One region of the Sodalis sp. RH19 genome, then DNA from elsewhere that is predicted to be linked to it. Evidence: predicted binding sites of a transcription regulator. Region 1 holds the regulator's gene; each other region holds the start of a gene.

Region 1 (10,743 bases):
ACCGCACTTTACACAAATGACGTTATCCGTCCCCTGGTCCTGCCAGACCGCCAGGGTATCCTTCGCCTGGCACTCGGGGCATACCGCGCCGGCAATAAAACGTTTACGCTTTGCCGTCATGGTGTTTATCTCCCTGCGGATGGTTATCTTCCCAGCCGTCAAGCTGGCGACGTTCATGCTGCATTTCGCGCTGGAAGATATCCTCCAGCTCGCGCCGGGCCTCCTTGACGCGGGATATTTGCGCCACATCCCCCTGCAGCTGCGGCATCAGCTCCCGCAGCATGCGGGTATCGATGCGGCGGAAATGCTGCTGGGCGCGATAGGCCTGGTGGGGATGCATCCCCAGTTCCAACAACGCCTTGCGGCCCAGATCCAGCGCGCTGGAAAAAGTTTCCCGCGAAAATTGATTCACCCCGGCCAGCAGCAGCTCATGGGCCTCGACGCGGCCCCGCGCCCGCGCCAGTATCTTCAGGTGCGGGAAATGCTGCTGGCACAGGTGCACGATGGTCATGTTGTCTTCCGGCGTATTGGCGGCGACCACGATGGCTTTTGCTTTCTCCGCCCCGGCGGCGCGCAGCAACTCAAGCTCGGTGGCATCGCCGTAATACACCTTATAACCATAGCTGCGCATCAGGCTTACCGCACTGATATCGCGCTCAAGTACCGTAATCCGCATCTTATTGGCCATCAGCAGGCGGCCTATCACCTGGCCGAAACGGCCGAAACCCACGATGATCACCTGCGGCTCGTCATCGTCGACGAAGGGTTTTTCACCCTCCTCGTCCTGGGCATTGTAACGTCGGACCAGGATAAGATCGATGAGTTGCATTAATAAGGGGGTGGTAATCATCGACAGCGTCACGGTGACCAGCAGCAGGGCCAGCTGATCGGGCGAGAGGATTTTTTGCGCGCCGGCGGCGGAAAACAGGACAAAGGCGAATTCCCCGCCCTGGCTTAGCACGCCGGCGAACTGTAGCCGCACCGAGCTGCGCAGACCGGATATCCGCGCCAGGATATACAATACCGTCCCTTTGACCAGCACCAGGACCGCCAGGCCGGCCACCACGGTCAGCAAGTGGACATATAAAATGCCCAGGTTGAGCGCCATGCCCACCGAGATGAAAAACAGGCCGAGCAGTAATCCCTTGAACGGCTCGATGGCGATCTCCAGCTCATGGCGGTATTCACTCTCCGCCAGCAGCACGCCGGCGATAAAGGTGCCCAGCGCCATGGATAATCCGAGCATATCCATAAACAGCGCCGCGCCCAGCACCACCATGAGCGAGGCGGCGGTAAACACCTCGCGCACATTAGCCATGGCGACATAACGGAACAGCGGCCGCAGCAGGTAGCGCCCGCCCACCAGCATGATAAAAAACGCCGCCACCTTCATGCCGATTTTCATCCAATCGCTCGGTTCGCTGCCGCCGCCGGCCAGGATAGGGATGAGGGATAACGTGGGGATTACCGCCATATCCTGGAACAGCAGGACGGAAAAGCCGAGCTGGCCGCCTTCATTGCGGTTCATGCCTTTGTCGCGCATCAGCTGCAGCGCGATGGCGGTGGACGACATGGCCAGGCCGATGCCGCCAATCAGCGCCGATTGCCAGGTGGCATGGGTCAGGTAAAGAGCCCCGCCCAGCAGCAACGCGGTAAAGAAAAGCTGCGCGGCGCCGACGCCGAAGATCGATCGCCTCAGTTCCCATAGCTTCGACGGATTCAGCTCCAGGCCGATGATAAACATCAGGAACACCACCCCAAGTTCGGAGAAGTGCAGGATTTCGTCCACATCGCGGATAAAACCCAGCCCCCAGGGGCCGATGGCGATACCCGCCGCAAGGTAGCCGATCACCGCGCCTATGCCCAGGCGCTGGGCTATGGGCACCGCAACGACGGCGGCGAATAAAAACAGCACCACGGCGGTCAAAAACGACGGACTGCTATCCAATGCGTTGTCCCCTTTCGTTAAGCGGCTCTTTCAGCCATTGGGCGTATTCGCCGGCATGGCGCGCCAATACGACGGGATCCAGCCTTCTGGCCCAATAGATCACCTGCGGGCGCACCCAATGCATGCGGCACATGGTGGCGGTCAATTCGAACGGGCGTAGAATATCCTCCATGCCGTAGCGGCTGTAGCCGCGGTTAAGATAAGCGCCCTCCGGTTCGCCGGTGGTGATAACCGTTCGCCAGTATTTCCCCGCCAGGGCGTCGCCGCCGATGCCGCTGGCAAATCCGCGCGCCAGCACCCGGTCGAGCCACTCTTTCAATAATGCCGGGCAGCTGTAAGTATAAAGCGGGTGCTGGAACACAATGACCTGATGTTCACGCAATAATTGCTGTTCGTGGTGAATATCAATAAAAAAATCCGGATAAAAGGCGTAAAGATCATGTACGGTGACATGCTCGAGCGACGATGCCGCCTGCAGCAAAATCCGGTTGGCAACCGAATCCTGTGATTCCGGATGGGCATACAACAACAAAACTTTGGGTGGCTGCGCGATCAATTCCCCTCCAAAGCGTCGTCAGGGCGCGGCTTTTCCGCTACCATGCTTCGCAAAGTTGAAACCAGGACAGGTTATCCTGGATAGCATTCAATAATGTTAATTTAACATACTCTCAAACTATGGCGCTTTATGATTGTCTTCTCCTCACTGCAAATTCGCCGCGGTACCAACGTACTGCTGGATAACGCCACCGCCACGGTGAATCCCGGGCAAAAGGTCGGACTCGTCGGCAAGAACGGCTGCGGCAAATCAACATTATTGGCATTGCTGAAGCATGAACTCGGCTGCGACGCCGGCAGCGTGACCTTCCCCGCCAACTGGTCGATGGCCTGGGTTAACCAGGAGACGCCGGCCCTTGACGTGCCGGCGCTGGAGTATGTTATCGACGGCGATCGCGAGTATCGCCAGCTGGAAGCCGACCTCCAGCTCGCCAACGAGAAAAACGACGGCCACGCCATCGCCACCGTGCACGGCAAGCTGGACGTTATCGAGGCATGGACCATTCGGCCGCGCGCCTCGAGCCTGCTGCACGGGCTGGGGTTCAGCCAGGATCAATTGCAACAGCCGGTGCGGGATTTTTCCGGCGGCTGGCGTATGCGCCTTAACCTGGCGCAGGCGCTGATTTGCCGCTCCGATTTGCTGTTGCTTGATGAACCGACCAACCACTTGGATCTGGACGCGGTCATCTGGCTGGAAAAATGGCTGAAGAATTATGACGGTACGCTGATTCTGATTTCCCATGACCGGGATTTTCTCGATCCTATCGTAAATAAAATCCTGCATATTGAACAGCAGACGTTGAACGAATATACCGGCAACTACTCGTCGTTTGAGCAGCAGCGGGTGACCAAGCTGGCGCAACAGCAGTCGCTGTTCCAGCACCAGCAGGAAAAAGTGGCCCATTTGCAGCATTATATCGACCGTTTCCGTGCCCAGGCCACCAAGGCCAAGCAGGCGCAAAGCCGGATCAAGATGCTTGAGCGGATGGAGCTGATCGCCCCGGCCCATGTGGATAATCCCTTCCAGTTCAAGTTCCGTACTCCGGAAAGCCTGCCGAGCCCCCTGCTGAGCATGGAGAAAGTCAGCGCCGGTTATGGCGAGCGCACCATCCTTAATTCCATCAAGCTTAACCTGGTGCCCGGTTCGCGCATCGGCCTGCTAGGACGCAACGGCGCCGGCAAGTCGACGCTTATCAAGCTGCTGGCCGGCACCCTTGAGCCGCAGTCCGGCACCATCGGCCTGGCGAAAGGCATCAAGCTGGGTTATTTCGCCCAGCATCAGCTGGAGTTCCTGCGCGCCGACGAATCGCCGCTGGCGCATATGATCCGGCTGGCGCCGCAGGAGTATGAGCAGGCGCTGCGCGACTATCTGGGCGGGTTTGGTTTCCGTGGCGATAAGGTGACCGAACCGACCGCGCGTTTTTCCGGCGGCGAAAAGGCCCGGCTGGTGCTGGCGCTGATTGTCTGGCAGCGTCCCAACCTGCTGCTGCTCGATGAGCCGACCAACCATCTGGATCTGGATATGCGCCAGGCGCTGACCGAAGCGCTGATAGATTTCGACGGCGCGCTGGTGGTGGTGTCCCATGACCGGCATTTACTGCGTTCCACCACCGATGAATTTTATCTGGTGCATGACGGTCGCGTCGCATCGTTTGACGGCGATGTGGAGGATTACCAGCAGTGGCTGGTGGATCAGCAGCGCCAGGCGGCGGCGCAGGACGGCAATGATACCGAGACCCCGGCGCCGCAGGTCAATAATGCCCAGGCCAGGAAAGACCAGAAGCGGCGCGAGGCGGATTTCCGTAATCAGACCCAGCCGTTGCGCAAGTCCATTACCCGTTATGAACAGCAAATGGAAAAACGTGGCGCGGAGCTGGCGGCCATCGAGGCCGGACTGGCCGACGCGGCGCTGTATGATATCAGCCGTAAAGCGGACCTGGCCCTGGCCCTGCAGCAGCAGGCCAAGGTTAAATCGCAGCTGGAAGAGGCGGAAATGGCGTGGCTGGACGCCCAGGAACAGTTGGAGACCCTGACCCGGGAGTTCGAGTCGCAATAAGCGCGTCAGCGCCAGATCAGCAATACGCAGGCCGCCGTCAGCAGGCCCATGGCGACGTTAAAAGCGATCCAGGCGCGTTTGCTGCGCAGCAGCCGGCCGATAAGGGTGCCGAAGCCGAGCCAGATAACGCCGGAGACAATATTGACGCTGACGATGCCGACGCTGATGGCGCCGACGGAGGTGATATAGGCGCTGCCGCTCAGGCTGAAGCTGGCCACCGCGCCCAGCGCCATCAGCCAGGCCTTGGGATTAAGAAACTGCAGCAGGCCGCCCTGGTAGAAGGGAATGGGCCGGGGGGGCGGCGCGTCGGTTTCCAGTTTTTCATAGGCGGCGGTGGCTATTTTCCAGGCCAACCACAGCAGGTAAAGGCTGCCCGCCACCTTCAGCATAAAATGCAGGGACGGATAAAGCGTGATTAGGCCGCCGATGCCGAAGGCCACCAGCAGCAGGATACATTGCATGCCGAGCATGATGCCGATCATCAGCGGCATCGAGCGCCAGAAGCCAAAATTGGCGCCCGAGGCGGTAAGCAACATATTATTAGGACCAGGGGTAATGGCGGCCACCCAGAGAAACCCCAGCATTGACAGAAAAAGACTCAGTTCCACGTTTTGGCGGCTCCCCGTAAAATAACGCGTATGAAGCTACCAGTGCGCACGTGGATGCACAAGGCATAACAGGTGAAATTTACTCAACACCTTGATTTATTGACTATCGGGACACAATATCGTGATTATTCCCTGGGAACAAATCGATCCTGACACGCTCTATAACCTGATCGAGTCCTTTGTACTGCGTGAGGGCACCGATTATGGCGAGCAGGAGAAATCACTGGCGCAAAAGGTCGAGGATGTAAAACGCCAGTTGATAAGCGGCGAGGCGGTGGTGGTCTGGTCGGAATTGCATGAAAATATCAATATCATGCCGCGCGGCCGGTTTAATGACCAGGCCGGAGATACGCCGGGCGAATAGCGAAGCCCCTGGCCCCTAAGCGCTAAATATGCTAACACTCACTTCTGGGCCTTGATGCCGGGCGCACTTCTTCACGCCGCAATTCAACCAAGCGTAGGGTTACCATGTCGACAAAACACCCCATTATTGCCGTTACCGGTTCCAGCGGTGCGGGCACCACCACCACCAGCCTGGCGTTTCGTAAAATATTCCAGCAGTTGAATATCCACGCCGCCGAACTGGAGGGTGACAGCTTTCATCACTTTACCCGGCCGGAAATGGATATGGCGATCCGCAAGGCGCGGGATTTAGGGCGCCATATCAGCTACTTTGGTCCGGACGCCAATAACTTTGGCCTGCTGGAGCATACGTTTCATCAGTATGGCGATACCGGCCGCGGCCAGTCGCGTAAATATCTGCATACGTATGACGAGGCGGTGCCGTATAACCAGATCCCCGGTACCTTTACGCCCTGGCAGGCGTTGCCGGAACCGACGGACGTGTTATTTTACGAGGGGCTGCACGGCGGCGTGGTGACCGATAGCCATGACGTGGCGAAGCACGTGGATTTGCTGGTGGGCGTGGTGCCCATCGTCAACCTGGAGTGGATCCAGAAACTGGTGCGCGATACCGGCGAGCGGGGGCATTCGCGCGAGGCGGTGATGGATTCGGTGGTGAGGTCGATGGAGGATTATATTAACTACATCACGCCGCAGTTTTCCCGCACCCATATCAATTTCCAGCGGGTGCCGACCGTCGACACGTCGAACCCTTTCGCCGCCAAGGCGATTCCCTCACTTGACGAAAGTTTTGTCGTTATTCATTTCCGTAGCCTGGCGCATATCGACCTGCCTTACCTGCTGGCGATGCTGCAAGGCTCCTTTATTTCCAATATTAATACGCTGGTGGTGCCCGGGGGCAAGATGGGGCTGGCGATGGAGCTGATAATGGGGCCGCTGGTACAGCAGTTGCTGGAAGGAAAGGAAATTAAGTAAACTCGAGGCCTCGGGCGGGAACACCACGCCCGATTCGGCCCCATCGGCATGCTTTCCCTTGAACACGCCAGGATTCGCTGCGGTGTTGGCGGGCCTAGCATACCGTGGGGCGCTCGGTCGGGCGGGAACACCACGCCCGATTCGACCCCATCGGCATGCTCTCCCTTGAACACGCCAGGATTCGCTGCGGTGTTGGCGGGCCTAGCATACCGTGGGGCGCTCGGTCGGGCGGGAACACCACGCCCGATTCGACCCCATCGGCATGCTTTCCCTTGAACACGCCAGGATTCGCTGCGGTGTTGGCGGGCCTAGCATACCGTGGGGCACTCGGTCGGGCGGGAACACCACGCCCGATTCGACCCCATCGGCATGCTCTCCCTTGAACACGCCGGGTTTGAGCGCGGTGTTGGCGGGCATACCGTGCCATGGGGCGCTCGGTCGGGCAGAGAAACCATGCCCGATTCGACCCCATTGGCGCGCTCTCCCTTGAACACGCCGGGTTTGAGCGCGGTGTTGGCGGGCATACCGTGCCATGGGGCGCTCGGTCGGGCAGAGAAACCATGCCCGATTCGACCCCATTGGCGCGCTCTCCCTTGAACACGCCGGGTTTGAGTGCGGTGTTGGCGGGCCGGTTAGGCGGCGGGGGCGTGGCGTTCGTCGCGCACTTCAAAGCTGTGGGTCATATTGACCGACGCGCCGAGCATCAGTGAGACCGAGCAGTATTTTTCCGCCGATAGCGTCACCGCCCGCTCCACCGCCTTGTCGGTCAGCCCGGCGCCGGTGACGATAAAATGCAGGTTGATATGGGTAAACAGGCGCGGCGCCTCGTCGCGGCGCTCGGATGTGAGTTTGACCTCGCAGTCCCGGACGTCCTGCCGCGCTTTGTGTAAAATCGATACCACATCAATGGCGCTGCAGCCGCCGACCGACATCAATACCATTTCCATTGGGCTGGGCGCTTTTTCGCCCGCGTTCCCATCCATCAAAACCTGGTGGCCCGAGGCGGATTCGCCCATGAAAGACAACCCTTCTACCCATTTGACCCGTGCCTGCATTATGATACTCCTGATGAAAAGCTTTCCAGCAGACTACATTTTTGTTGGAAAACTGGCAATGTTACTGAACATACTTCATGCTGAAGCAAGACAACAGAAGACACTGCTTCAAACCTATGCTAAAAACAAGGCTGGATCGGCCTCATGATAATGAAAGGGCAAGAGATCGATCGGAACATCACATTACCAGACCCTAATAAGTTCCCTTACGTCGCTCCGTTTAAACGCGGAGTCAGAGTGAATAATACAAGCGCCGTAACAGGGAATACGATGTCCCGAACCTGGGATAGCGATGACAAAAGAGGATAACAGCGAATGGTTCTCGGCAAACCGCAAACAGACCCGACTCTCGAATGGTTCCTGTCTCATTGCCATATTCATAAGTATCCATCGAAGAGTACACTTATACATCAGGGTGAAAAGGCTGAAACGCTTTACTACATCGTTAAGGGCGCCGTGGCGGTGCTGATTAAGGATGAAGAAGGCAAAGAGATGATTCTCTCCTATCTTAACCAGGGAGATTTCATCGGTGAGCTCGGCCTATTCGAGGAAGGTCAGGAACGCAGTGCCTGGGTACGGGCGAAAACCGCCTGTGAAGTCGCCGAGATTTCGTATAAAAAATTCCGGCAGCTGATTCAGGTGAATCCGGATATCCTGATGCGCCTGTCGGCGCAAATGGCCAGTCGTTTACAGGTAACGTCGGAAAAAGTCGGCAACCTGGCATTCCTGGACGTTACCGGACGCATAGCGCAAACCCTGTTGAACCTGGCGAAACAACCCGACGCCATGACCCACCCCGACGGCATGCAGATAAAAATCACCCGTCAGGAAATCGGCCAGATTGTCGGCTGTTCCCGCGAGACGGTAGGACGTATTCTTAAAATGCTCGAAGATCAAAATCTTATATCCGCGCACGGTAAAACCATTGTTGTTTACGGCACGCGCTGATAGCCCCGTTATACAGGCGTGGTGCTTCGTACCACGCTTTTTTTGCTGACAGTATGTGGCGCCGGTTAATCTACCACCCTGAAGTAAACTATGCCCTGCGGCAAACCATCGTGCTATGCCTGCCGGTGGCCGCCGGCCTGTTATTCGGCAGCTTGCAAAACGGCCTGCTGTTTTCGTTGGTCCCTGCCTGCTGCAATATCGCCGGCCTCGATACCCTGCATAAACGGTTTTTCAAGCGCCTGGCCGTCGGCGGTGCGCTGTTCGCGCTGAGCAGCGTGCTGATCCAGGTGCTGTTGGCCGTGCCGGTGCCGTTGCCCTTGGTGATGCTCGGCCTGGCGCTGCTGTTCGGCGTTACCGGTGAAATCAGCCCGCTGCACGGCCGTTTATTGCCCGCCGCGCTTATCGCCGCCATCTTTACCCTGGGCCTGGCCGGCAATGTGCCGCCCGTCGTGCCGCCGCTGCTGTATATTGCCGGCACCGCCTGGTACGGACTGTTCAACGCCCTGTGGTTCCGGTTGTGGAAGGAGCAGCCGATGCGGGAATCTCTTAGCCTGCTGTATCGGGAGCTGGCGGATTATATCGAGGCGAAATATACCCTGCTGACACAGCATACCGATCCGGAAACCGCCCTGCCGCCGCTGTTTGCCCGCCAGCAGGCGGTGATTGATCTGATTGCCCAGGTATACCAGCAGCTTTATATGCTGTCGGCCAATGATCAGCTGCAGTACAAACGCCTGCTGCGTTCTTTCCAGGTGGCGCTGGATTTGCAGGAGCATATCGCCGTCAGCCTGCACCAGCCGGACGAAGTACAAAAACTGGTGGCGCAAAGCCACGCCGAGGCGGTTATCCGCTATAACGCCCGGTTGATTGCCGCGCGGTTGCGGGTACTGGCGGATGATATTCTCTATCACCGGCAGCCGGGGCGTTTTAACATGGCCACCGCGCTGTCGGCCCTGGAAAAAATTGCCGACCGGCATCCGGATAATCCGGTCGGACAGTTTTGTTATTACCATTTCAGCCGTATCGCCCGGCTGCTGCGTACCCAGCGCCCGCTTTACCGCCGCGACCTGATGGCCGACAACCAGCAGCGGCTGTCGTTTTGGCATGCGCTGGTCAGCTACTGTTCCTTTAAATCCATGGCGCTGCGCAGCGCGGCAAGGCTTGGGATTATGCTGGCCATCGGCAGCAGCCTGGGGCTGGTATTGGATCTCCCCAAACCCTACTGGATTTTAATGACGGTGATGTTTGTCAGCCAGAACGGCTATAACGCCACCCGGGTGCGGATCCAGCATCGGGCCCTGGGCACGTTGGCGGGGTTGGTGATTGCCGCCGGCACGCTGCAATTCAGGCTGAGCGACGGCACGGTATTGCTGTGCATGTTGTTCCTGACGCTGGCGTCTTACCTGGTGTTGCGCAAAAATTACGGCCTGGCGATGATCGGCATGACGGTGACCGCGGTGTATACGTTGCAGCTACTGTCGCTGAACGGCGCGCATTTCCTGGTGCCCAGGCTGGTGGATACGCTGATCGGCTGTATGCTGGCGTTCGGCGGCATGCTGTGGTTATGGCCGCAGTGGCAAAGCGGTATGCTGCGCAAAAACGCCCATCTGGCGCTGGAGCGGGACCAGGACGCGCTGCGACTGCTGCTGCAACCCGCCCCCGAGCCGGCGGCGCTGGCCTACGCGCGCATGAAGGTCAACCAGGCGCACAACGCGCTGTTTACGTCGCTTAGCCAGGCGATGCGGGAGCCGGCGTTTAATTCGCGCTATCTGACCGATATGCGTTTATGGGTGACCCATAGCCAGTTCATCGTCGAGCACATCAATGCCATGACCATCCTGGCGCGGGATCACTACATGCTGACGCCGACGCTGGCGCAAAAGTACCTGGCCTCTTGCGAGGTGGCGCTGCAGCGCTGCCAGCAACGGCTGGAATATGACGGCCCAAGCTCAGACAGCCCGGTGATGGATGCCGCCGGCGAAACGCCGGAGCTGCCCGGCACCCTGATGGAACGCCATCTGCGGCGTATTCTGTTCCATCTGGGCGTGATGCATACGATTTCATCGGTAGCCTGGCGCCAGCGGCCGCAGCACGGCAACTGGCTGGCGCGCCGGTTAAGCCATTAGTCTCCCGCCGCGCGCCTTAGGGTTTGGCGGCGATAACCTGCGCCACCGCCTGTTCAAACCGGGCCATGCCCTGTTCGATATCGGCGAACTCCACCACCAGCGACGGCGC
Region 2 (10,743 bases), 510 kb from region 1:
TGACGGTGTGTTTCGCCGCCGCCATGTTTACGCTGTTCAGCTATATTGCGCCGCTGTTGTTGCAGGTGACCGGGGTCAGCGATCGGGGGGTCAGCTGGACGCTGTTTTTAATCGGCGCGGGTTTAACGCTGGGCAACCTGATTGGCGGCCGTCTGGCCGACTGGCGGGTCTCCTTCAGCCTGATACTGAGTTTTGCCCTGATCGCGGTGTTCTCGGTAATGTTTTACTGGACCAGCCGCGCGCTGCTGCCGGCGGAAATCACCCTGTTCTTTTGGGCGCTGGCCACCTTCAGCACCATCCCGGCGCTGCAGATTAACGTGGTGGCGCACGGCGACGACGCGCCCAACCTGGTATCGACGCTGAATATCTCCGCGTTCAATATCGGCAATGCGTTTGGCGCCTGGGCCGGCGGCAAGGTGATCGCCACCGGGCTGGGACTGACCGCGGTGCCGCTGGCCGCGGCGGCGATGGCGCTGTGCGGGCTGCTGGTGTGCCTGCTGACCTTCGCTCGTTCTCCCGGCCGGCCGGTGGCCGCATAACGTGGCCGGCGGCGGCCCCCCCGGCGAATGAACGGGGACCGGGTTACGACTGTGCCAGCGCGGCGTCCAGCCGGGCGGGAACGGCGGCGGCAAACGTATGCAGGTAATCGATAAAATGGCTGACCAGGGCCGATGCCGGACGGTGCAGCGGCCGGATCAGGCTGACCGTGAACGGCACCTGATGACTGAAGGGGCGTAATACTACGCCGCCGGCGGCGTAATCCAGCGCGGTCAGCGGATTGACAATGGAAATGCCGACCCCGGCGCGTACCATCGCGCACACCGACGCGGCGCTATGGGTCTCCACCACCATGCCGCGCTCCACGCCTTCCTGGCTGAACAGCCGATCCAGCAGCTGGCGGTAGCTGTCGGTGGCCGACAGGCTGATATACGGCAGACGGTGAAAATCCTGCGGGGTCAGGCGCTCCCGCCGGGTCAACGGGTGTCCGGCGGGCAGCACGCACACCTCGTTAAGGGTCATCAGAGTCTCGCGCCCGGTGCCCGCGGGGGTAAAGGTATTTTCCGTCAGGCCGATATCGTGGCGCTGGGCGGAGAGCCATTCCTCCAGCAGCGGCGACTCCTGCGGCACCACGCTCAGGCTGACCGCCGGATGACGGTCGAAAAAATCCCGGCATACCAGCGGCAGCAGCGATTGGGAAAACACCGGCAGGCAGGCCACCGACAGCTGCGCCTGGCGGAACTCGCGAATGGCCTGCGCGGCGCTGACAATACGATCCAGCCCGTAATAGGAGCGCTGCACCTCTTCAAATAGGCGCAACCCTTCGCCGGTGGGTTTCAGCCGGCCTTTAATCCGCTCGAACAGCGTCATGCGCAGCAAATGCTCGAAGCGTGCCAGCTCCCGGCTGACCGTGGGCTGCGAGGTATGGAGCAGCGCCGCCGCCTCGGTAAGATTGCCGGTGGTCATCACCGCGTGAAAGATATCGATATGTCGCAACGAAATTGCCGCCATAATACCGCTCCCGGCCCCTAAACCCATATCATAGGTGAATAGCTGACGCTAAAATAGATATTTTATCGATAGCCAGTAATAGATAAAAATAGGCTCAAAGCGGTAACACCGACGGGAACCCCATGCCACATAACCTTTTTCACACCCAAAGCGCGCTTAACGCGGTCAATTTGCGGCAACTGGCCCGGCAATACGGCGGCCCGGTGTGGGCCTATGAAGCCGAAGTGATTAGCGAGCGCATCCGCCAGCTGCGGCAGTTCGACGTGATTCGTTTTGCCCAGAAGGCCTGCTCCAACATCCATATCCTGAGCCTGATGCGCGAGCAGGGGGTAAAGGTCGATGCCGTGTCCCTGGGTGAAATCGAGCGGGCGCTGGCGGCGGGCTACCGCCCGGGACAACAGCCGGCTGATATGGTGTTCACCGCCGATGTCTTTGACCGCCCGACCCTGCAACGGGTGGTGGAGCTCGCCATCCCGGTCAACGCCGGTTCGGTGGATATGCTGGAACAACTGGGGCGGCATTCGCCCGGGCATGCGGTATGGCTGCGCATTAACCCCGGCTTCGGCCACGGCCATAGCCAGAAAACCAATACCGGCGGCGAAAACAGCAAGCACGGGATCTGGTATGCCGACCTGCCGCTGGCCATCGCGCAAATCCGGCGCTACGGCTTAAAGCTCGTCGGCCTGCATATGCATATCGGATCTGGCGTGGATTATGACCATTTGCGCCAGGTCTGCGCGGCGATGGTGCGGGAAGTTATCGCCTCCGGCCAGGATGTCCACGCCATTTCCGCCGGCGGCGGGCTGTCGGTGCCGTACCGGTTTGGCGAGGAGGCGATCAACACCGGGCATTACTTTGGCCTGTGGGATGCCGCGCGCCGTGAAATCAGCGACCATCTGGGCCATCCGGTGACGCTGGAAATCGAGCCGGGGCGTTTCCTGGTGGCGGAATCCGGCGCGCTGGTGGCGCAGGTGCAGGCGATCAAGGAGATGGGCAGTCGCCATTTCGTGCTGGTGGACGCCGGTTTCAACGATCTGATGCGCCCGGCGATGTACGGCAGCTATCACCATATTTCGCTGATCCCGGCCGACGGCGGCGAGCCGGACGACCGGGCGGAAATAGCGACGGTGGTGGGCGGCCCGCTGTGCGAATCGGGGGATGTGTTTACCCAGTTGGCCGGCGGCGGCATCGAGCCGCGGCCATTGCCCGCCGCCCGGGTGGGCGATTACCTGGTGTTCCATGATACCGGCGCCTACGGCGCCTCAATGTCATCCAATTACAATACCCGCCCGCTGCTGCCCGAAGTCTTGTTCACGCAGGGCCGCCCGCGCCTGATCCGCCGCCGCCAGACGCTGGATGAGCTGCTGGCGCTGGAACGCTTGTAACCCAAAACGGCGGGGTCTTCGCCGGCGGCGCGGCGGTACCCGGGAACTCAGGCTTTGCTGCGCCCGGCCGCCGGCAACGGCGCCGCGGCCGCGGTGTCGGACGCCATGGGGCGATAGGCAATATAATAGACCAGCGCGACAAAGATGGCGCCGCCGGCGGCGTTGCCCAGGAACACGCCGGGGAAGTTGCCCCAGTACTGCGCCCAGGTCGCCTGCCCGGCAAAAATCGCCGCCGGAATCACGAACATATTGGCCACCACGTGCTGGAAGCCGAGATCGACAAACGCCATGATCGGAAACCAGATACCCAGGATCTTACTAGCCACATCCTTGCCGCTGTATGCCAGCCATACCGCCAGGCTCACCAGCCAGTTGCAGCCGATGCCGGAAATAAAGGCGTGCAGGAAATCGGCGGAAATCTTTGCCTGGGCGGTGGCCGCGGTTTTGGCCAGGAACGCGCCTTCGGTCAGGCCGAGCACGTGGCCGAAAAACCACGCAATCAAAATGCTGCCGGCAAAGTTGGCGACGGTAATCCAGAACCAGTTGCGTATCAGCGACATAAAAGAGATTTGCCGCGCCAGCCAGGCAATAGGCAGCGTCATCATATTGCCGGTCAGGAGTTCTCCTCCGGCGATAAGCGTCAGCACCAGCCCCACCGGGAACACCGCCGCCCCTAAAAAGACGCCGAACGACCCCCAGTCGGCGGGCAGGCTGGCGGTCACATGGATATCCAGCATAAAACCTATCGCGATATACGCACCGGCCAGACAGCCGAGCACCAGTAAATAGGGGAGCGGCGCGCGGCTTTTGGTGGCGCCCGTTTGCACAGCGATTGCTGCGACTTCTTTAGGAGAATGAAACGACATGGTAGTTTATATGTTAAAAGAAAGTGGTGATTCGCATCATATCCTCCCCCCGCGGCGAAGCCAACGGTTGGCCGCTAAAAGAGTGTTAAAAATTAAAACACCGTTCTGCACCGACATGGCCGCGGGCTTCAGGCCGCGCCGGCCATTCGCCGCCGGCGCGGCTTAAGGCCCGTGCGGATCAGCGCGCGGCCAGGTCCGCCAGCTCGCGGCGCAGCAGGATAAATTCCTGCGCCAGATCCTGGCACAGCATGGCGGTCATCAAATGATCCTGCGCGTGGACCATGATTAAATTGACCGGCACCTTGCCCGTTCCCTCATCCAGCCCGATAAGCCGCGTCTGGATGGCGTGGGCGCGGCGCGAGGCCTGGCGCGCCGCGTCCATCCTCTCCCGCGCCTCGTCCCAGTTGCGTTCCCGCGCCGACTGGATGGCGCTCATGCTCTCGGAACGGGCTTCGCCGGCGTTAATCAGCAATTCCATCACGGTTTGTTCAAAATCTTCCATTCGCCACCTCTATTGGTATACCAAATTTGGTAATTTCATCATATTGGAATTCCAATGTTGGCTTGTGAGAGCATGATCACAGAAAATAAATTCAGTTACGCTAGTTTTTGGTATGCCAAACCCACAATAAAACCTGCCGGCTACCGGCAAACGTGCATATCAATAGGCTTAACTCACTGATGATGAGGTGGTGTCATGTCATTTAAGGATCGTATGATCGATTCTCTGGGATCGTTTGCCACTAAATTTAATAGCTTTCGCTATATTATGGCGATCAAGGCGGCATTTATTACCTTAATGCCGGTCATCATTGTCGGCGCGTTTTCGGTGTTGATCTCCAATATGGTGCTCGATCCGGTTAACGGCCTCGCCAGTTTTAGTTTCTTCGCGCCGCTGGCGACGCTCAAGCCTATTATGAGCAGTATTAACTACGCCACCCTGAATTTTTTAACCATCGGCGCGGTATTCCTAATTGGTATTGAGCTGGGCCGGCTTAATGGGTCACGCACCTTATTTCCCGGGCTGCTGGCGGTAATTTGTTTTATCGCCGTCACGCCGACCACGCTGCAGTTAATGGTCGGCGACCAGATGATGGTGGTCAAGGACGTGCTGGCGCGGCAGTTCTCGGATACCAAGAGCCTGTTCCTCGGCATGTTTATGGCGATTTTATCGGTGGAGGTTTATTCGCGCCTGGAAAAGGTGGATAAATTCCGCATCAAGATGCCGGATACCGTGCCGCCCAATGTGTCCGCGTCTTTTACCGCCCTGATCCCGGCCATTATTACCGTGCTGCTGCTGGCGACCTTTGGGTTCGTCTTCCAGCGCGTGACCGGCATGTATCTGTACGATGCGGTATATAAGGTGGTACAGCAGCCGCTGGAATCGGTGGTGCAAAGCCTGCCGGGCATCCTGGTGCTGATGTTCGTCGCCCAGATGTTCTGGGTCATCGGCATTCACGGCAACCAAATGATTAAGCCGATTCGCGAACCTTTATTGCTCGGCGCCATTACCGTCAATATGACCGCGTTTGAACAGGGCAAGGATATTCCCAATATCATTACCATGCCGTTTTGGGATGTGTATATGAGCATCGGCGGTTCCGGCCTGACCATCGGATTATTAATGGCGGTATTGTTTACATCCAAGCGCAAGGAGATGAAAGAAATCGCTAAATTATCCCTTGGTCCCTCGGTGTTTAATATTAATGAACCGGTGATCTTCGGCATGCCGATCATGCTTAATCCGATCCTGGCCATTCCTTTTATTATTACGCCGCTGGTCACCGGCACCATCGGCTATTTCGCCACCAGCCTGGGTTTTGCCGACAAGGCGGTGGTGATGGTGCCCTGGACCACGCCGCCGCTGATTAACGCCTGGCTGTCCACCGCCGGATCGATGGGCGCGGTGATTACGCAGTTGTGCTGCATCGTGGTGTCGTTCCTGATCTATCTGCCTTTTGTCCAGGTGGCGTCGCGCCGCGCGGACCAGGCGCAGCTGGCGGCGGAAATGAGCGAAGCATCCCGCGCGCAAACCCTTAAGTCATCGTGAGGACGGACATGAGCAAGGTTAGCATCGCCATCCCGGCGGATTTTATCCTGGGCGCCGCGGCGTCCGCCTGGCAAACCGAGGGCTGGAGCGGCAAGAAGCCGGGCCAGGATTCTTATCTCGACCTGTGGTACCAGCAGGACCGCCACGTCTGGCATAACGGCTATGGTCCGGCGGTGGCCACCGATTTTATCCATCGCTACGCCGAAGACGTGGCGCTGATGAAGCAGGCCGGGCTGACGCATTACCGCACCTCGATCAACTGGTCGCGTTTCCTGGTGGATCACGAGCAGGTGATTGTCGATGAAGACTATGCGGCCTATATCGATAATTTTCTTGATGAGATGATCAGGCAGGGTATTGAGCCGATGATCTGCCTGGAGCATTACGAGCTGCCGGCCTGCCTGTTGGAACACTATGGCGGCTGGCAGTCGAAGCGGGTGGTGGAGCTGTTTGTGCGTTACGCGGAAAAAGTGTTCGCGCGTTATGCCGGCAAGGTGAAGCGCTGGTTTTCCTTTAACGAGCCGATCGTGGTGCAGACCCGGGTTTACCTGGATGCCCTGCGCTATCCCTATGAACAGAATACCCATAAATGGATGCAGTGGAACCATCATAAAATCCTCGCCACCGCCCGGCTGGTACAGTTGTTTGAAGAACAAGGCTACCGGCGCGGCGGCGGATCGCTCGGGGTTATCCTTAATCCGGAGGTGACCTATGCCCGTTCCAGCGCTCCCCATGACCAGCGGGCGGCGCATCTCTACGATCTGTTTTATAACCGGGTATTTCTCGATCCGCTGCTGCTGGGCGTCTATCCACCGGAGTTAATGGAACTGCTGCGCCACCATGGGGTCGACTGGCAGTACGACGCGCAGGAACTGGAGATTATCCGCCGTTATCCGGTGCATGAGGTGGGGATTAATCTTTATTATCCCCATCGGGTCAAGGCCCCCAGCCGCCAGTGGAATGACAATACCCCGTTCCATCCGGCATATTATTATGAGCCGTTCGAGCTGCCGGGGCGGCGGATGAATCCCTCGCGCGGCTGGGAAATCCATCCCCGGATTGTCTATGACATGGCGCAGCGGATGAACCGCGATTATCCGGATACGCCCTGGTTTATCGCCGAAAACGGCATGGGCGTTGAACATGAGGAACGCTTTAAAGACCCCGCCGGCGTGATCCAGGATGATTACCGCATCGACTTTATCGCCGAACATCTGTACTGGGCGTTAAAAGCCCGGGAGGAGGGCGCGCGCTGCCTGGGTTATATGCTCTGGGCGTTTACCGATAATGTTTCGCCGATGAACGCGTTTAAAAACCGCTATGGTCTGATTGAAATCGACCTGCAGCAACAGTTGCGCCGGCAGCCGAAAAAATCCGCCGCCTGGTTCGCCCGCTTAAGCGCTACCCGCACCCTGGCGTTAACGCTCGATGACGAAGATAAATAAGAGGAGTACCTATGAAACGTATCGTCCTGGCCTGTTCCGCGGGCATGTCCACTTCGCTGGTGGTGACCAAAATGGAAAAGGAAGCGGCCAGCCGCTCCCTGGAATACAAGATTTACGCCATCCCCGAACAAAATCTGCGCGATGAGCTGCAAACGTTCGGCAACGATATCCTGGTCGTGTTGCTGGGGCCGCAGGTGCGCTTTAAGCTTGTGGAAAACAAAAAGCTGACCGATGAATACCAGATCCCCATCGCGGTAATCGATTCGGTGGCCTATGGCACTTTAAACGGCGCGAAAGTACTCGATCAGGCCCTGGGTTTGTTACACTAGCCCGCGCGCCGGCAAACGGCAGGAAGCAAGCCTGCCGTCCTGTCGCGGGCATATCGTGTTTGAGGCTACGCGTTAACGGGCGAGGGGAAGAAGGTGTGATGTTGCAGGAAAAAAAACAGTATCAGGAAATTGGCCGGGATCTGCGGCAGAAGATCCAGTCAGGTCATTACCCGATCGGTACGCGTTTGCCCCCGGAGCGTAATATTGCGGAAACCTACGGCGTCAGCCGCACCATTATCCGCGAGGCCCTCCTGATGCTGGAGCTGGAGGGGGTGGTGGATATCCGCCAGGGTTCCGGCGTATATGTGATACGCATTCCGGGCGGGGACACCGAGGGAACCCATTACCTTGAAAGCGAGGTGGGGCCGTTTGAACTGCTGCAGGCCCGCCAGCTTCTGGAGAGCAATATCGCCGCGTTCGCCGCCAAAATGGCCACCAAAATGGACATTGAAAACCTGCGCCGGACGCTGGAGCAGGAGCAGCGCGATATCATTACCAACGAGCGCAGCGAGAATAACGATAAGCTGTTTCACGAGCTGATTGCCGGCGCCACGCAAAACCAGATGCTGCTGGAAACGGTAAAATCCATCTGGCTGCGGCAGGAATCCAGCGCGTTGTGGCAGCAGCTCTACAGCCATATAGATACGCGTTCCCTGCGGCTGCGCTGGCTGGCGGATCATCAGAATATTCTGGTGGCCCTGCGCCGGCGCGACGTGATGGCCTCCTACCAGTGCATGTGGCAGCATATGGAAAGCGTCAAAAACACCCTGATGGAAATTTCCGATGCCGATGCGCCGGAATTCGACGGCTTTTTGTTTGAATCGGTGCCCATTTTCCAGGGAAAACTGGTCTGATGCCGGTGGTGATTGCCCCGCTGGCGGACCATGCCCGGCATAAAGAACAGGTGACCGACTGGCTATGGCGCGCTTTCGGCCACGGCGCCGGCCGGGGGTTCTATGCCGCCATCGTCGACAATGGCATGCGCCGGGACGGCCTGCCGATCACCTTTATCGCCCTTGACGACGGCCGCCCGGTGGGCACCGTGGGCCTGTGGCGCAGCGATCTGTTGAGCCGCCAGGACCTCACCCCCTGGCTGGCGGCGCTGTATGTCGATGAAGCATACCGGGGGCGGGGCCTGGGACGGCAGCTGCAGGCGTTTGTGCAGGATTTCAGCCGCCGGGCCGGTTTCGGTTCCCTGTATTTGTATGCCACTTTTACCGGCTATTATGAACGCCACGGCTGGGACTATATCGGCGACGGGATCGAATATCCCGATATGCCGGTGCATCTCTATCAGCTGCGCGCGGACGCGCGGTAAATCCGCGGTCGCCGCTTAAGGCGGCGGCGCGACCGAGTGACGCCTTACCAGGGTCGGGCTGAAGGTATTGGTCACCTCCGGCAGCGGGTCCCCGTTCGCCAGCGCCAGCGCCAGCTGCGCCGCCTGGGTGGCCATCGCCACCACCGGATAGCGGATAGTGGTCAGGCGCGGTCGCAGGTAACGTGAAATCAGCACATCGTCAAAGCCGACCAGCGAGATTTGCTCCGGCACGTCGATACCGTTATCGCTGAGGACCGCCAGCGCGCCGGCAGCCATGGAATCGTTGTAACAGGCGATGGCGGTAAAATTACGCCCGCGCCCCAGCAGGCTGGTAATGGCCTGCTCGCCGCCCACCTCGTCGGGTTCGCCGTAGGCGATAAGCTTCTCATCCACCTCGATATCATGATCCTTCAGCGCATCCAGATAGCCCTGCAATCGATCGGTGCTGTCGGAAATGGGATGGCTTGAACAGATAAACGCAATGCGCCGGTGGCCCTGCTGAATCAGGTGGCGGGTGGCCAGCCAGGCGCCATAACGGTCGTCGAGGGCCACGCAGCGGCTGGCATAGGCCGGCAGAATACGGTTAATCAGCACCATGCCCGGAATATGCGCCATCAGGGCGTTAAGCTCCTCTTCGGGGATCATCTGCGCATGAACCACCAGCGCAGCGCAGCGGTGGCGGATCAACTGCTCGATGGCCTGCCGTTCCTGCTCCAGGATATGGTAGCCGTTGCCAATCAGCAGAAAGTTACCGGTGCGATAGGCTACCTGCTCCACCGCCTTGACCATGGCGCCGAAAAAAGGATCGGATACGTCCGAGACGATAAGCCCCACCGTTTCGGTGGATTGCTGCGCCAGCGCCCGGGCATTGGCGTTGGGATGATATTGCAGCTCTTCCATGGCGCCAAGCACCGCCTGGCGGGAATTGTCGCTGGCCTTCGGTGAATTATTGATAACGCGCGAGACTGTGGCGACTGATACACCCGCCAGTTTAGCTACATCCTTTATGGTGGCCATATCGCTTACAAGCTCTCAATAGGGTAATCGTTTACATTATTAAGTTTTACGGAAAAAGCCCGCCGATGCAAGGCGTTGGCGCACAGCTTTGGTGATCGCTGCGGGATAAATGAAAATTATCGCCGCGACTGATTTTCTGCTTTGTGGCGGGGGGGCGATTAATGTTAGTTTTATGTTTCAATTCCTGAACAAGACACCAATAGCATGGCTATTTCACGTTTCCCCCATCTGGCCCATTGGGGGGCGTTTACCGCAGTGGTCGAGGACGGCAGGTTAATCGGCTGCGAGCCCTTCGCCGGCGATCCGGACCCGTCGCCGCTGCTGGACTCCATCGCGCCGATGCTATACTCGGACCAGCGGATCCGCCAGCCGGCGGTGCGCCGCTCCTGGCTGCAAAAAAGGGAGCGCAGCGACGGCGCGCTGCGCGGCCGGGAAGCCTTTGTCGATGTCAGCTGGGATGTGGCGCTGGACCTGATTGCCGATGAGAACCGGCGGGTGCGCGATCGCTACGGCGCGTCCGGCATTTTTACCGGCTCCTACGGCTGGTCTTCCGCCGGCCGTGTCCATCATGCCCGCTCGCTGGTCAGGCGCTTTTATTTTGCCGGCGGCGGGGCGGTAGACCAGGCGGGCAACTACAGCTGGGGCGCCGCGCAGTTTTTCCTGCCGCATGTCATCGGCACCTTCAGTCCGTTAACCGGGCGCGTCACCGCCTGGCCCAGCGTGATTGCGCACTGCCAGCTGTTTATCGCCTTTGGCGGCCTGGCGCTGAAGAATGCCCAGGTTTCGTCGGGCGGCGCGGCCGAGCACACGCTGAAACCCTGGCT
Region 3 (10,743 bases), 2.2 Mb from region 1:
TTTCAGCGTTAGCTTGTGTATTGGCAGTAGCGGCGGGTTCGGCGACTGCGGGCGAAAGCACCGTTTCCGCGGGTTATGCCCAAGGTGATATGCAGGGCGTCATCAACAAGGCATCGGGTTTTAACCTGAAGTACCGTTATGAAATGGATGATAGCGCGCCTTGGAGCATGATCAGCTCCTTCACCTACCTGGAAAAGAACCAGGCTGAACAAGGCACCTACGAAAAAGGCACTTACTACGGCATCACCGCCGGTCCGGCATACCGCATTAACGATTGGGCCAGCGTATACGGCGTAGTCGGCATGGGCGTGGGCCAATTTACCGACAACGCGCAAGACGGCCGCGATTCACACCGCACCAGCGATGTTGGCGTAGCATACGGCGCAGGCTTGCAGTTCAACCCGATGGAAAATGTCGCGTTTGACGTTTCCTACGAACAAAGCCGCATCCGCAGCGTAGACGTTGGCACCTGGATCGCAGGCGTTGGTTACCGCTTCTAATTTCCCTTCTGCGATCGGGCGGCGCCGGTTTTCCGGTTAACGACCCCGGTGTGGACATGATAAGCATGGCTGAGCATTTCAGCCATGCTTTTTTTTATCCCGGCCGCGCCCTCCCTACTTGGGCAGCGACACTTGTCCCGTATCGCCCATCCACCCTCCGGCCCGTATCAGGGCGCGCATGCTGTTCATAGCGCCGCTGCGTTTTTATATTCTTCCTGCCGCCAGAGCAGTATTTTAAAGAAGGGCAATGGTGAGCCGGGAATAATGGGCTATGGCATGCCACACCGCTATAGTGTCTCTCTTTTATCCTGCCTGACGGGACGCCCTTATTTATCGGTTATGCATTATTAGCGGTCGCCCTGGCGGGATGCTGGCGAAATGACACTGTATTTATCCTGCTCGGCGGGTAAATAAGGTATACCCTTATGATATGACAACCCTGATATTTATTGATGATGTTAATATGACAAAATATTAAATCAAATAATAATGCCTTATATTGGTTAGCGGGCCGAAAGAGGCGCGTAAGTTGCGGCCATCAGGGGCCGTTTTGCCGGCCGCGAACGCGGGCCGCGGTGCGCCAATCGGGCTCGGGGCCGCGTCGGGCACGCCAATTTTAATGCTTATGGCCATGGGTGCACACAGAGAGAGCAATTTTACAGCGGAGTGTGGCATAATGTGGTTAATGTCACGTTTTTAATGAAGAGTACCTCCTTTTGCTAATCTGTAACAACATCACCATGCAATTCGGTAGCAAACCGCTATTCGAAAATATTTCCGTAAAATTTGGCGGCGGCAATCGCTACGGCCTGATTGGCGCCAACGGCTGCGGTAAATCCACCCTGATGAAAATCCTGGGGGACGACCTGGTGCCTAGCGGCGGCCATGTCAGCCTTGACCCGAATGAACGCCTGGGCAAGCTGCGCCAGGATCAGTTTGCCTTTGAACAGTATACCGTGCTTGATACCGTCATCATGGGCCATGCCGAGCTCTGGGCGGTGAAAGAAGAGCGCGACGCCATCTACGCCATGGCCGAGATGAGCGAGCAGCAGGGCTATCGGGTTGCCGATCTCGAAGTTCTGTACGGCGAGATGGATGGTTATACCGCCGAGGCGCGCGCCGGTGAGCTTCTGTTGGGCGTCGGCATTCCTCTTGAGCAGCATTACGGTCCGATGAGCGAAGTGGCGCCTGGCTGGAAACTGCGCGTGCTGCTGGCGCAGGCGCTGTTCGCCAATCCGGATATTCTGCTGCTTGACGAACCTACCAATAACCTGGATATCAATACCATCCGCTGGCTGGAGCAGGTATTGAACGAGCGCAACAGCACCATGGTCATTATTTCCCATGACCGGCACTTCCTGAATATGGTCTGCACCCATATGGCGGATTTGGATTACGGTGAACTGCGCATCTATCCCGGCAATTACGACGATTATATGACCGCGTCCACCCAGGCGCGCGAACAGCTGATGTCCGGCAACGCCAAGAAAAAGGCGCAGATTGCCGAATTGCAGTCCTTTGTCAGCCGCTTTAGCGCCAATGCGTCCAAATCACGCCAGGCAACCTCCCGCGCCCGCCAGATTGAAAAAATCAAGCTGGACGAGGTGAAGGTGTCCAGTCGCCAGAATCCATTTATCCGCTTCGAGCAGGATAAAAAATTGTTCCGCAACGCCCTGGAAGTACAGCAGCTGACCCAGGGTTATGACGGCCAGCCGCCTCTGTTCAGTAAAATAAACCTGATGCTGGAAGTGGGCGAAAAGATGGCGGTGCTCGGTCCCAACGGCATCGGTAAAACCACCCTGCTGAAAAGCCTGGTGGGCGAGCTGCCGCCGGTGGGCGGCACCATCAAGTGGTCCGAGAACGTCAGCATCGGTTATTATGCCCAGGATCATTCCAGCGAGTTCACCGAAAACATTAACGTGTTTGACTGGATGAGCCAATGGAAACAGCCCAGCGACGACGAACAGGCGGTGCGCAGCATCCTTGGCCGGTTGCTGTTCAGCCAGGACGATATCAATAAACCGGTCAGCGTCTTATCCGGCGGCGAAAAGGGCCGCATGATGTTCGGCAAGCTGATGATGGAAAAACCCAATATCCTGCTGATGGACGAACCCACCAACCATTTGGATATGGAATCCATTGAGTCGCTGAACTCGGCGCTGGAACTGTACCAGGGGACGCTGATATTTGTGTCCCATGACCGCGAATTCGTCAGTTCGCTGGCGACGCGCATCCTGGAATTAACGCCGGAAAAAGCGATAGATTTCAGCGGTAACTATGAAGATTACCTGCGCAGCCAGGGTTTAAACTAAGCTGATGACGGTTTAAACGCCGTTTTAAGCGCCGGCCCTGGTTGCGCGGGGCCGTTCCATTTCTCCTATTGCCGCGCAGTGTTCGCCGGAGCAACGCCGCCCGCGCCAAACGCGATTTCCCTCTCAGCCGGGCGACGCCGTCCCACACACGGCGCAATGCGGATCCCGCGGCAGCACCATCTCCCGAAACTGCAGCGTCATGGCGTCATACATGACCAGCCGGCCGGCCGGCGGCTTGCCGAACCCTGTCAGCAGCTTGATAGTCTCCATGGCCTGCAACGAGCCGATAATGCCCACCAACGGCGCCATCACGCCGGATTCCGCGCAGGTGAGGCTGCCTGCGCCGAACAATCGGCTCAGGCAGCGATAGCAGGGTTCGCCGGGCTGGTAGGTAAAGACGCTGATTTGCCCCTCCATACGGATCGCCGCACCGGACACCAGCGGCGTCTGGCGGGTAAAACACAGCCGGTTGAGCTGCTCGCGCGTCGTTACGTTATCGGTGCAATCCACCACGACGTCATGCTGCGCGATAAGCTCGGTCAGCGACTCGTCGTCCAGGGCGGCGTTGCGCGTGGCGATAGTGACATGGGGGTTAACCGACGCCAGGGCAAGGGCGGCGGAATCGACTTTAGCCATGCCGATGCGCCGATCGTCGTGCAGTATCTGGCGTTGCAGATTGGACAGCGCCACAATGTCGAAATCCAGCAGGGTGAGCCGTCCTATGCCCGCGGCAGTGAGATACAGCGCCGCGGCGCAGCCCAGCCCGCCCAGGCCCACCACCAGCGCACCCGCGTTTTTCAGCCGTTCCTGGCCGTCAAAATCAAAGCCGCGCAGCATGATTTGCCGGTTGTAGCGCAGCATTTCCGCATGAGTTAATTCGTCCGCCACGGTCCGGCCCTATGATAACAACAGATGATTAAAGGGTTCGATATCCACCCATTCGCCCACGGCCACGTCATCCTGCTCGGCCGGCAGCACGATAAAACAGTTGGCGGCGCTGAAGGAGCTGAAAACATGGGATCCCTGCGCGCCGGTGCTGGCGACCTCGATATCGCCGCGGGGCGTGGTATGGAACACGCCGCGCTGAAAATCCATCCGGCCGGGCGTTTTTTTAAGCCGCGTCAGCGTTCTGGCGCGCAGCCGGGCGGGTAACCGCCAGTGCGCCCGCCCGGCGAGCCTGGCTATCAGCGGCTGCACCAACTGGTAAAACGTCACCGCCGCCGACACCGGATTGCCCGGCAGGCCGCAGAACCAGGCGTGCTCCAGACGGCCGAAGGCAAAGGGTTTGCCGGGTTTCATCGCCAGTTTCCAGAAGCTGATTTCACCCAGTTCTTCAAGGATGGTTTTGGTATAGTCCGCTTCACCCACCGACACGCCGCCGCTGGTAATCACCAGGTCGGCCCGGCTGTCCGCCTGGCGGAATGCGTCGCGCAGGGCCTGGGCGTCATCGGCGATAATGCCCAGATCGATAACCTCGCAGCCCAGCTGGCGCAGCATCAGGCGTACGGCGAACCTATTGGTGTCGTGGATTTGCCCGGCGGCCAGGGGCGCCCCTATGGGCTGTAATTCGTCGCCGGTGGAAAACAGCGCCACCCGTGGCCGTCGCACCACGCTGATGTCCGCTATGCCCAGCGACGCCAGCAGCGGCAGCTCGCTCACCCCCAATGCGCGACCGGCGGACAGGACCTGGTCACCCAGGCGGATATCGTCGCCGATACGGCGAATATTCTGTCCCGGTTTTACCGGGGCGGTAAAACACACCCCATCGCCGGATAATTCGGCGTGCTCTTGCATTATTACCGCCTCCGTCCCGGGGGGAACGGGCGCGCCGGTCATGATGCGCACCACGCTCCCCGGCGGCCAATCGGCCGCGAAGGGCTTGCCGGCAAACGCTTTACCGGCTACCGGCAGCGGCGCGCCGGCGGCGATATCGGCCAGGCGCACCGCATACCCGTCCATGGCGGAATTATCAAACGGGGGAACGTTTACCGGGGAAATTACCGCGGTGGCGGTGATGCGCCCGGCGGCGTCGGTCAGCGCCAGCGTTTCGCGTCCGGCGAGCGGCCCGACCCGGGAAAGCATTTTTTCCAGCGCCTGTTCAAGCGTAAGCAGGGACGAATTCAAGGATGCCATATCAACTCCTGTAGCGTCGGCCGTTAATCCAGCGGCCGGAAGGGCAAGTATGCCGTGGCTTATTATGCCAGAAAACCTATGCCAAAAAATAAGGCGGGGAAGTAAATGCGCAAGGGATTGGCTTTGCCGCTTTTTCGCTAAGCTTAAGCGGCGATTTTACCTAACGAAAGGCCATTATTGTTGATGCCGTCAATAGTGACATTTCCGCTTTACACTGGCGGGCTGGGTTAATATAGTCAAAAATAATAACTAAATCGTTCTATGTCACATTTATTTAATTAACAACTAAAGATTGTCCGGGGCCTTCGCTGCTTCGCCAGCCGGACGCCCCGTCCCTTGACCACCGATTGCAGGGTACGTTATTTGATGAGCAAAGCAGTCATAGTTATCCATGGCGGCGCCGGCGCCATTGCGCGCCAGGCCATGAGCACCGAGAAAGAACAGCACTATCGCCAGGCGCTGGCCGGTATCGTCGAGCGCGGACAGGCTATCCTGGCGGCGGGCGGCGCCGCCCTCGACGCGGTGACCGAGGCTGTGCGCCTGCTTGAGGAGTGCCCTTTGTTCAACGCCGGCAAGGGCGCGGTGTTTACCCACCAGGGCGGTCATGAGCTCGATGCCAGCATTATGGACGGCCACACGCTTGCCGCCGGCGCCGTATGCGGCGTGACCCATATTCGTAATCCCATCCTCGCCGCCCGCGCGGTGATGGAGCACAGTGCGCATGTGATGTTTACCGGCGATGGCGCGGAAGCCTTTGCGTTTGCCCGCGGCCTGGAGCGGGTGGAACCGGAATTTTATTATACCGCCGAACGCTACGCCCAACTGCAGCGCGCCCTGGCCGATGACGCCGGCGCCATTCTCGATCATGATGCCCCGTCCGGCGGCGATCCCCTGGATCCGGACCGAAAATTCGGCACCGTGGGCGCGGTGGCCTGCGATAGTCTCGGCCATCTGGCGGCGGCCACCTCCACCGGAGGCATGACCAACAAACAGACCGGCCGGGTGGGGGACTCGCCGATTATCGGCGCCGGATGCTATGCCGATAACGCCACCGCCGCCATCTCCTGTACCGGCAGCGGTGAAGTGTTTATGCGCGGCGTGGCCGCTTATGACGTGAGCGCGCGCATGGCCTACGGCGGACTGTCGCTCCAGGAGGCCGCCGGGCGGGTGATTTTCGATAAGATCCTGGCCCTTGGCGGCTCCGGCGGGCTGATTGCGGTGGATGCCGCGGGCAACGTGGCGTTGCCATTCAATAGCGAAGGTATGTACCGCGGCGTCGGTTATGTCGGCGCTACGCCCGATATCGGCATCTACCGCTGATGGCCGATCCTATGGCAACAGGACGCCATCCGGTTCCGTCACCGGCGGCAGCGCCCGGTTTATCGGAGGAACAGGTATTGTCGGTGCGTGACCTGAGCGTGCATTTTTCCCATGAAGGCCAGCGCATCGAGGCGGTGCGGCGTATTTCATTTACCATCAACCGCGGCGAGACCCTGGCGATTGTCGGCGAGTCCGGCTCCGGAAAGTCGGTCACCGCCTTATCGATTATGCGGCTGGTGGAGCTGGGCGGCGGCCGGGTGGACAGCGGCGTCATGCTGTTTCGTCGCCGTGGCGGCGAGGTGCTTGATCTGGCCCGGGCCGGACAATCCACGTTGCGGGGCCTGCGCGGCGCCGATATGGCGATGATTTTCCAGGAGCCGATGACGTCGCTGAATCCGGTGTTTCCGGTGGGCGAGCAGATAGCCGAATCCATCCGCCTGCATCAGGGCAAAGACCATCGCAGCGCCCGGCAGGAGGCGCTGCACATGCTGGATTTGGTGCGCATTCCCAACGCCGCAAGCATGCTCGATCGCTATCCCCATCAACTCTCCGGCGGCATGCGCCAGCGGGTGATGATTGCCATGGCGCTGTCGTGCAAGCCGGCGCTGCTGATTGCCGATGAGCCCACCACCGCCCTGGATGTGACTATCCAGGCGCAAATCCTGCAGTTGATCCGCACCCTGCAGCGTGAAATGCAAATGGGGGTGATGTTTATCACCCATGATATGGGCGTGGTGGCCGAAATGGCCGACCGGGTGCTGGTGATGTATCAGGGCAATGATGTGGAGTCGGCCCCGGTCGACACGCTATTTGCCCACCCCCGTCACCGCTATACCCAGGCTTTGCTGGCGGCGGTGCCGAAGCTGGGTTCGATGGCCGATAGCGATTTCCCGGCGAAATTTCCGCTGCTCAACCCACAGGACGCCGCGCCTGCGGATATCGAGGCCGCGGCCAGGGCGCCGGATTCTCCCGCGCTAAGCGCGGCCAAGGGGCAAGATACCGTGCCGCCGCGCGCCGCGCCGATTTTGCAGGTCAAGGATTTGGTCACCGGTTTTGATATCCGCGGCGGTATTTTCAACCGTGTCCGGCGCCGGGTGCACGCGGTGGAAAAAGTCAGTTTCTCCCTGTATCCCGGCGAAACCCTGGCGCTGGTGGGCGAATCCGGCTGCGGAAAATCCACGACAGGCCGCTCGCTGCTGCGCCTGGTGGAGAGCCAGAGCGGCGATATTATTTTCAACGGCCAGTCGATTACCGCGCTCGCGGGACATGAATTGCAGCATCTGCGCCGCGATATCCAATTTATTTTCCAGGATCCGTACGCCTCGCTCGATCCCAGGCTCACCGTCGGTTATTCGATTATGGAACCGCTGCTGGTGCACGGCGTGGCGCAGGGCCAGGAAGCGCAACGGCGGGTGGAAACGTTATTGACGCGGGTAGGGCTGCTGCCCGAACATGCCCAGCGTTACCCCCACGAGTTTTCCGGCGGCCAGCGCCAGCGTATCTGTATCGCCAGGGCGCTGGCGCTTAATCCTAAGGTGGTGGTGGCCGATGAATCGGTCTCGGCGCTGGATGTCTCGATACAGGCGCAGATCATTAACCTGATGCTCGATTTGCAACGTGAATTCGGCATTGCCTTTTTGTTTATTTCCCACGATATGGCCGTGGTGGAGCGGGTCAGCCATCGGGTGGCGGTCATGTATCTGGGGCAAATCGTCGAGATCGGACCCCGTCGCCAGGTTTTCGCCAACCCGCAGCATCCTTATACCCGCAAATTAATGTCGGCGGTGCCTGTTCCCGATCCCACGCGCCGCCGGCCGGAACATGCTTTACTGGTAGATGAGATTCCCAGCCCCGTCAGGGCGCTGGGAGATGAACCAATCGTTGCGCCGTTGGTTAAGGTCGGGGAGGGGCACTATGTGGCCCGTCATCCGATCGGCGGCGCCTACTGACAGGGATATTCTTGGAGAGTGCAACCTTATGATAAAAAACACGGTTAAGCGTAATATGCTTATCGCCTCGGCGGTGATGGGCGCGTGGGTATCGGTACCGGCCTGGGCGGCCAAGGACGCGGTGATTGCGGTGGGTTCCAACTTTACCAGCCTGGACCCGTATGACGCCAATGATACCCTGTCGCAGGCGGTGGCCAAGTCGTTCTACCAGGGGCTGTTTGGCTTCGATAAGGATATGAAGCAGGTTAACGTATTGGCGGAAAGTTATCAGGCCAGCGCCGACGGCCTCACCTATACCATCAAGCTGCATAAAGGCGTGAAGTTCCAGGACGGCACTGATTTTAATGCCGAAGCGGTCAAGGTGAACCTGGATCGCGCCAGCAATCCGGACAACCATCTCAAGCGCTACAATCTGTTCAAAATGATCGACAAGACCGAGGTGGTCGACCCGTTAACGGTAAAAATCACGCTGAAAACGCCGTTCTCGCCGTTTATCAATAATTTGTCCCATCCGGCGGCGGCGATGATTTCCCCCGCGGCGCTGCAAAAATACGGCAAGGAAATCGGCTTTCATCCGGTGGGCACCGGCCCATACGAATTTGAGGTGTGGAACCAGACCGATTTTGTCAAAGTGAAGCGTTTTGACGGCTACTGGCAAAAAGACGCCGCCAAGCTCGACAGCATCACCTGGCGACCGGTGGTGGACAACAATACCCGCGCGGCGATGCTGCAAACCGGCGAAGCCAATTTTGCCTTCCCGGTCCCTTACGAACAGGCGGCCTTACTGGCAAAAAGCACGAAGCTGGATGTGGTGTCGGCGCCCTCCATCCTGCAGCGCTATATCAGCCTGAATGTAACGCAAAAGCCGTTTGACGACGTCAGGGTGCGCCAGGCCGTGAACTACGCCATTAATAAAGACGCGCTGATCAAAGTCGCCTATGCCGGTTATGCCGTGCCCGCCGAGGGGCCGCTGCCCGCAGGCATTGATTATGCGGTTAAATACAAACCCTGGCCCTACGATCCGGCCAAGGCGCGCGAACTGCTGAAGGAAGCCGGTTATCCGGACGGGTTCACCACCACTCTGTGGTCATCGCACAATACCAGCACCTTCCAGAAGGCGCTGCAGTTTACCCAGCAACAGCTGGCCCAGGTGGGGATTAAAACCACCGTTACCGCCATGGATGCCGGCCAGCGCGCGGCCCAGGTCGAGGCCAAAGGGGTGAACGAAACCGGCGTGCGCATGTTCTATACCGGCTGGTCCGCGTCCACCGGCGAGGCCGACTGGGCCCTGACGCCGCTGTTCGCCAGCACCTCCGCGCCGCCTGCCATCTTCAATACCGCCTTTTACAGTAATCCGCAGGTGGATAAAGATTTGACCGAGGCGCTGAAAACCACCGACCGCGCCGAGAAAACCCGGTTGTATAAAGACGCGCAGGATAAAATCTGGGCTGACGCACCCTGGGTATTCCTGCTGACGGAAAAAATGCTGTACGCGCGCAGCAAGAATCTGACCGGTTTTTATGTCATGCCGGACAGTTCATTTGATTTCACCCACGCTGATATGAAATAACCCGGCAGAATGCTGAATTATTTTATTAAGCGCTTATTGGGGCTGATCCCGACCCTGCTGATCGTCGCGGTGCTGGTGTTCCTGTTTGTCCACCTGCTGCCGGGCGATCCGGCCAGGCTGGCGGCGGGGCCGAACGCCGATGCCTCGGTGGTGGCGCTGGTGCGCCAGGATTTGGGGCTGGACCGGCCCTTGCCGGAGCAGTTTGTCCATTTTATCGCCAATGCCGTACGCGGCAATTTCGGCACCTCGCTGGTGTCGAAACGGCCGGTCAGCGCCGAGATAAGCTCGCGGTTTATGCCCACATTCTGGCTGACCGTCGCCAGTATGGCGTGGGCGGTGATTCTGGGCATGGCGCTGGGCATCGTTTCGGCGGTATGGCGTAACCGCTGGCCGGACCGCATCGGCATGACGCTTGCGGTCTCGGGGATTTCTTTTCCCGCCTTTGCGCTGGGCATGCTGCTGATGCAGGTATTTTCCGTCGGCCTGGGCTGGCTGCCCACCGTGGGCGCGGACACGCCGCGGCATTATATCCTGCCCGCCATTACTCTCGGCGCGGCGGTGGCATCCATCATGGCGCGCTTTACCCGCGCCTCTTTTGTCGAGGTGATGCAGGAAGACTATATGCGCACCGCCCGGGCCAAGGGCGTGGGCGAATTCTGGGTGGTGGTGAAACATGGTCTGCGCAACGCCATGATTCCGGTGGTGACCATGATGGGCCTGCAGTTTGGTTTTCTGCTGGGCGGTTCGATCGTGGTGGAGGCGGTATTTAACTGGCCCGGACTGGGACGTTTGCTGGTGGATTCGGTGGAGATGCGCGATTATCCGGTGATACAGGCCGAGGTACTGCTGTTTTCGCTGGAATTTATCATTATTAATTTACTGGTGGACATGTTATATGCGGCAATCAATCCGTCTATCCGGTATCAGTAAGGACCGGCGATGAAATTCTGGCGACGAAA

The links. Region 1 encodes CRP, which controls carbon source genes, mostly activating them, when cyclic AMP is high. Its sites were predicted from a motif close to ATGTGANNNNNNTCACAT; they were not measured.
Region 2: the regulator CRP is predicted to act here: its motif matches at 4,327-4,344, upstream of ACL2XF_RS25460 (PTS sugar transporter subunit IIC).
Region 3: the regulator CRP is predicted to act here: its motif matches at 1,177-1,194, upstream of ACL2XF_RS13250 (ABC-F family ATPase).

The regions. Positions count from the first base shown of each region.
Region 1 is NZ_CP178734.1:5,124,150-5,134,892, reverse strand. Features, by position in the region: gene ACL2XF_RS23025 (YheV family putative zinc ribbon protein) at 1-120, opposite strand, end outside; gene kefB (glutathione-regulated potassium-efflux system protein KefB) at 104-1,948, opposite strand; gene kefG (glutathione-regulated potassium-efflux system ancillary protein KefG) at 1,941-2,501, opposite strand; gene ACL2XF_RS23010 (ABC transporter ATP-binding protein) at 2,634-4,559, shown strand; gene ACL2XF_RS23005 (LysE family translocator) at 4,565-5,167, opposite strand; gene ACL2XF_RS23000 (YheU family protein) at 5,289-5,531, shown strand; gene ACL2XF_RS22995 (phosphoribulokinase) at 5,636-6,505, shown strand; gene ACL2XF_RS22990 (OsmC family protein) at 7,138-7,560, opposite strand; gene ACL2XF_RS22985 (hypothetical protein) at 7,520-7,708, shown strand; gene crp (cAMP-activated global transcriptional regulator CRP) at 7,876-8,508, shown strand; gene ACL2XF_RS22975 (YccS/YhfK family putative transporter) at 8,562-10,634, shown strand; gene argD (bifunctional acetylornithine/succinyldiaminopimelate transaminase) at 10,651-10,743, opposite strand, start outside.
Region 2 is NZ_CP178734.1:5,632,194-5,642,936, forward strand. Features, by position in the region: gene ACL2XF_RS25435 (MFS transporter) at 1-539, shown strand, start outside; gene ACL2XF_RS25440 (LysR family transcriptional regulator) at 583-1,509, opposite strand; gene lysA (diaminopimelate decarboxylase) at 1,632-2,894, shown strand; gene ACL2XF_RS25450 (formate/nitrite transporter family protein) at 2,942-3,760, opposite strand; gene ACL2XF_RS25455 (PTS lactose/cellobiose transporter subunit IIA) at 3,939-4,262, opposite strand; gene ACL2XF_RS25460 (PTS sugar transporter subunit IIC) at 4,458-5,810, shown strand; gene ACL2XF_RS25465 (glycoside hydrolase family 1 protein) at 5,819-7,255, shown strand; gene ACL2XF_RS25470 (PTS sugar transporter subunit IIB) at 7,267-7,584, shown strand; gene ACL2XF_RS25475 (GntR family transcriptional regulator) at 7,683-8,438, shown strand; gene ACL2XF_RS25480 (GNAT family N-acetyltransferase) at 8,438-8,902, shown strand; gene galR (HTH-type transcriptional regulator GalR) at 8,918-9,919, opposite strand; gene ACL2XF_RS25490 (molybdopterin-dependent oxidoreductase) at 10,124-10,743, shown strand, end outside.
Region 3 is NZ_CP178734.1:2,916,115-2,926,857, reverse strand. Features, by position in the region: gene ompX (outer membrane protein OmpX) at 1-500, shown strand, start outside; gene ACL2XF_RS13250 (ABC-F family ATPase) at 1,217-2,812, shown strand; gene moeB (molybdopterin-synthase adenylyltransferase MoeB) at 2,936-3,700, opposite strand; gene moeA (molybdopterin molybdotransferase MoeA) at 3,710-4,945, opposite strand; gene ACL2XF_RS13235 (isoaspartyl peptidase/L-asparaginase family protein) at 5,312-6,265, shown strand; gene ACL2XF_RS13230 (dipeptide ABC transporter ATP-binding protein) at 6,277-8,214, shown strand; gene gsiB (glutathione ABC transporter substrate-binding protein GsiB) at 8,243-9,784, shown strand; gene gsiC (glutathione ABC transporter permease GsiC) at 9,794-10,714, shown strand; gene gsiD (glutathione ABC transporter permease GsiD) at 10,724-10,743, shown strand, end outside.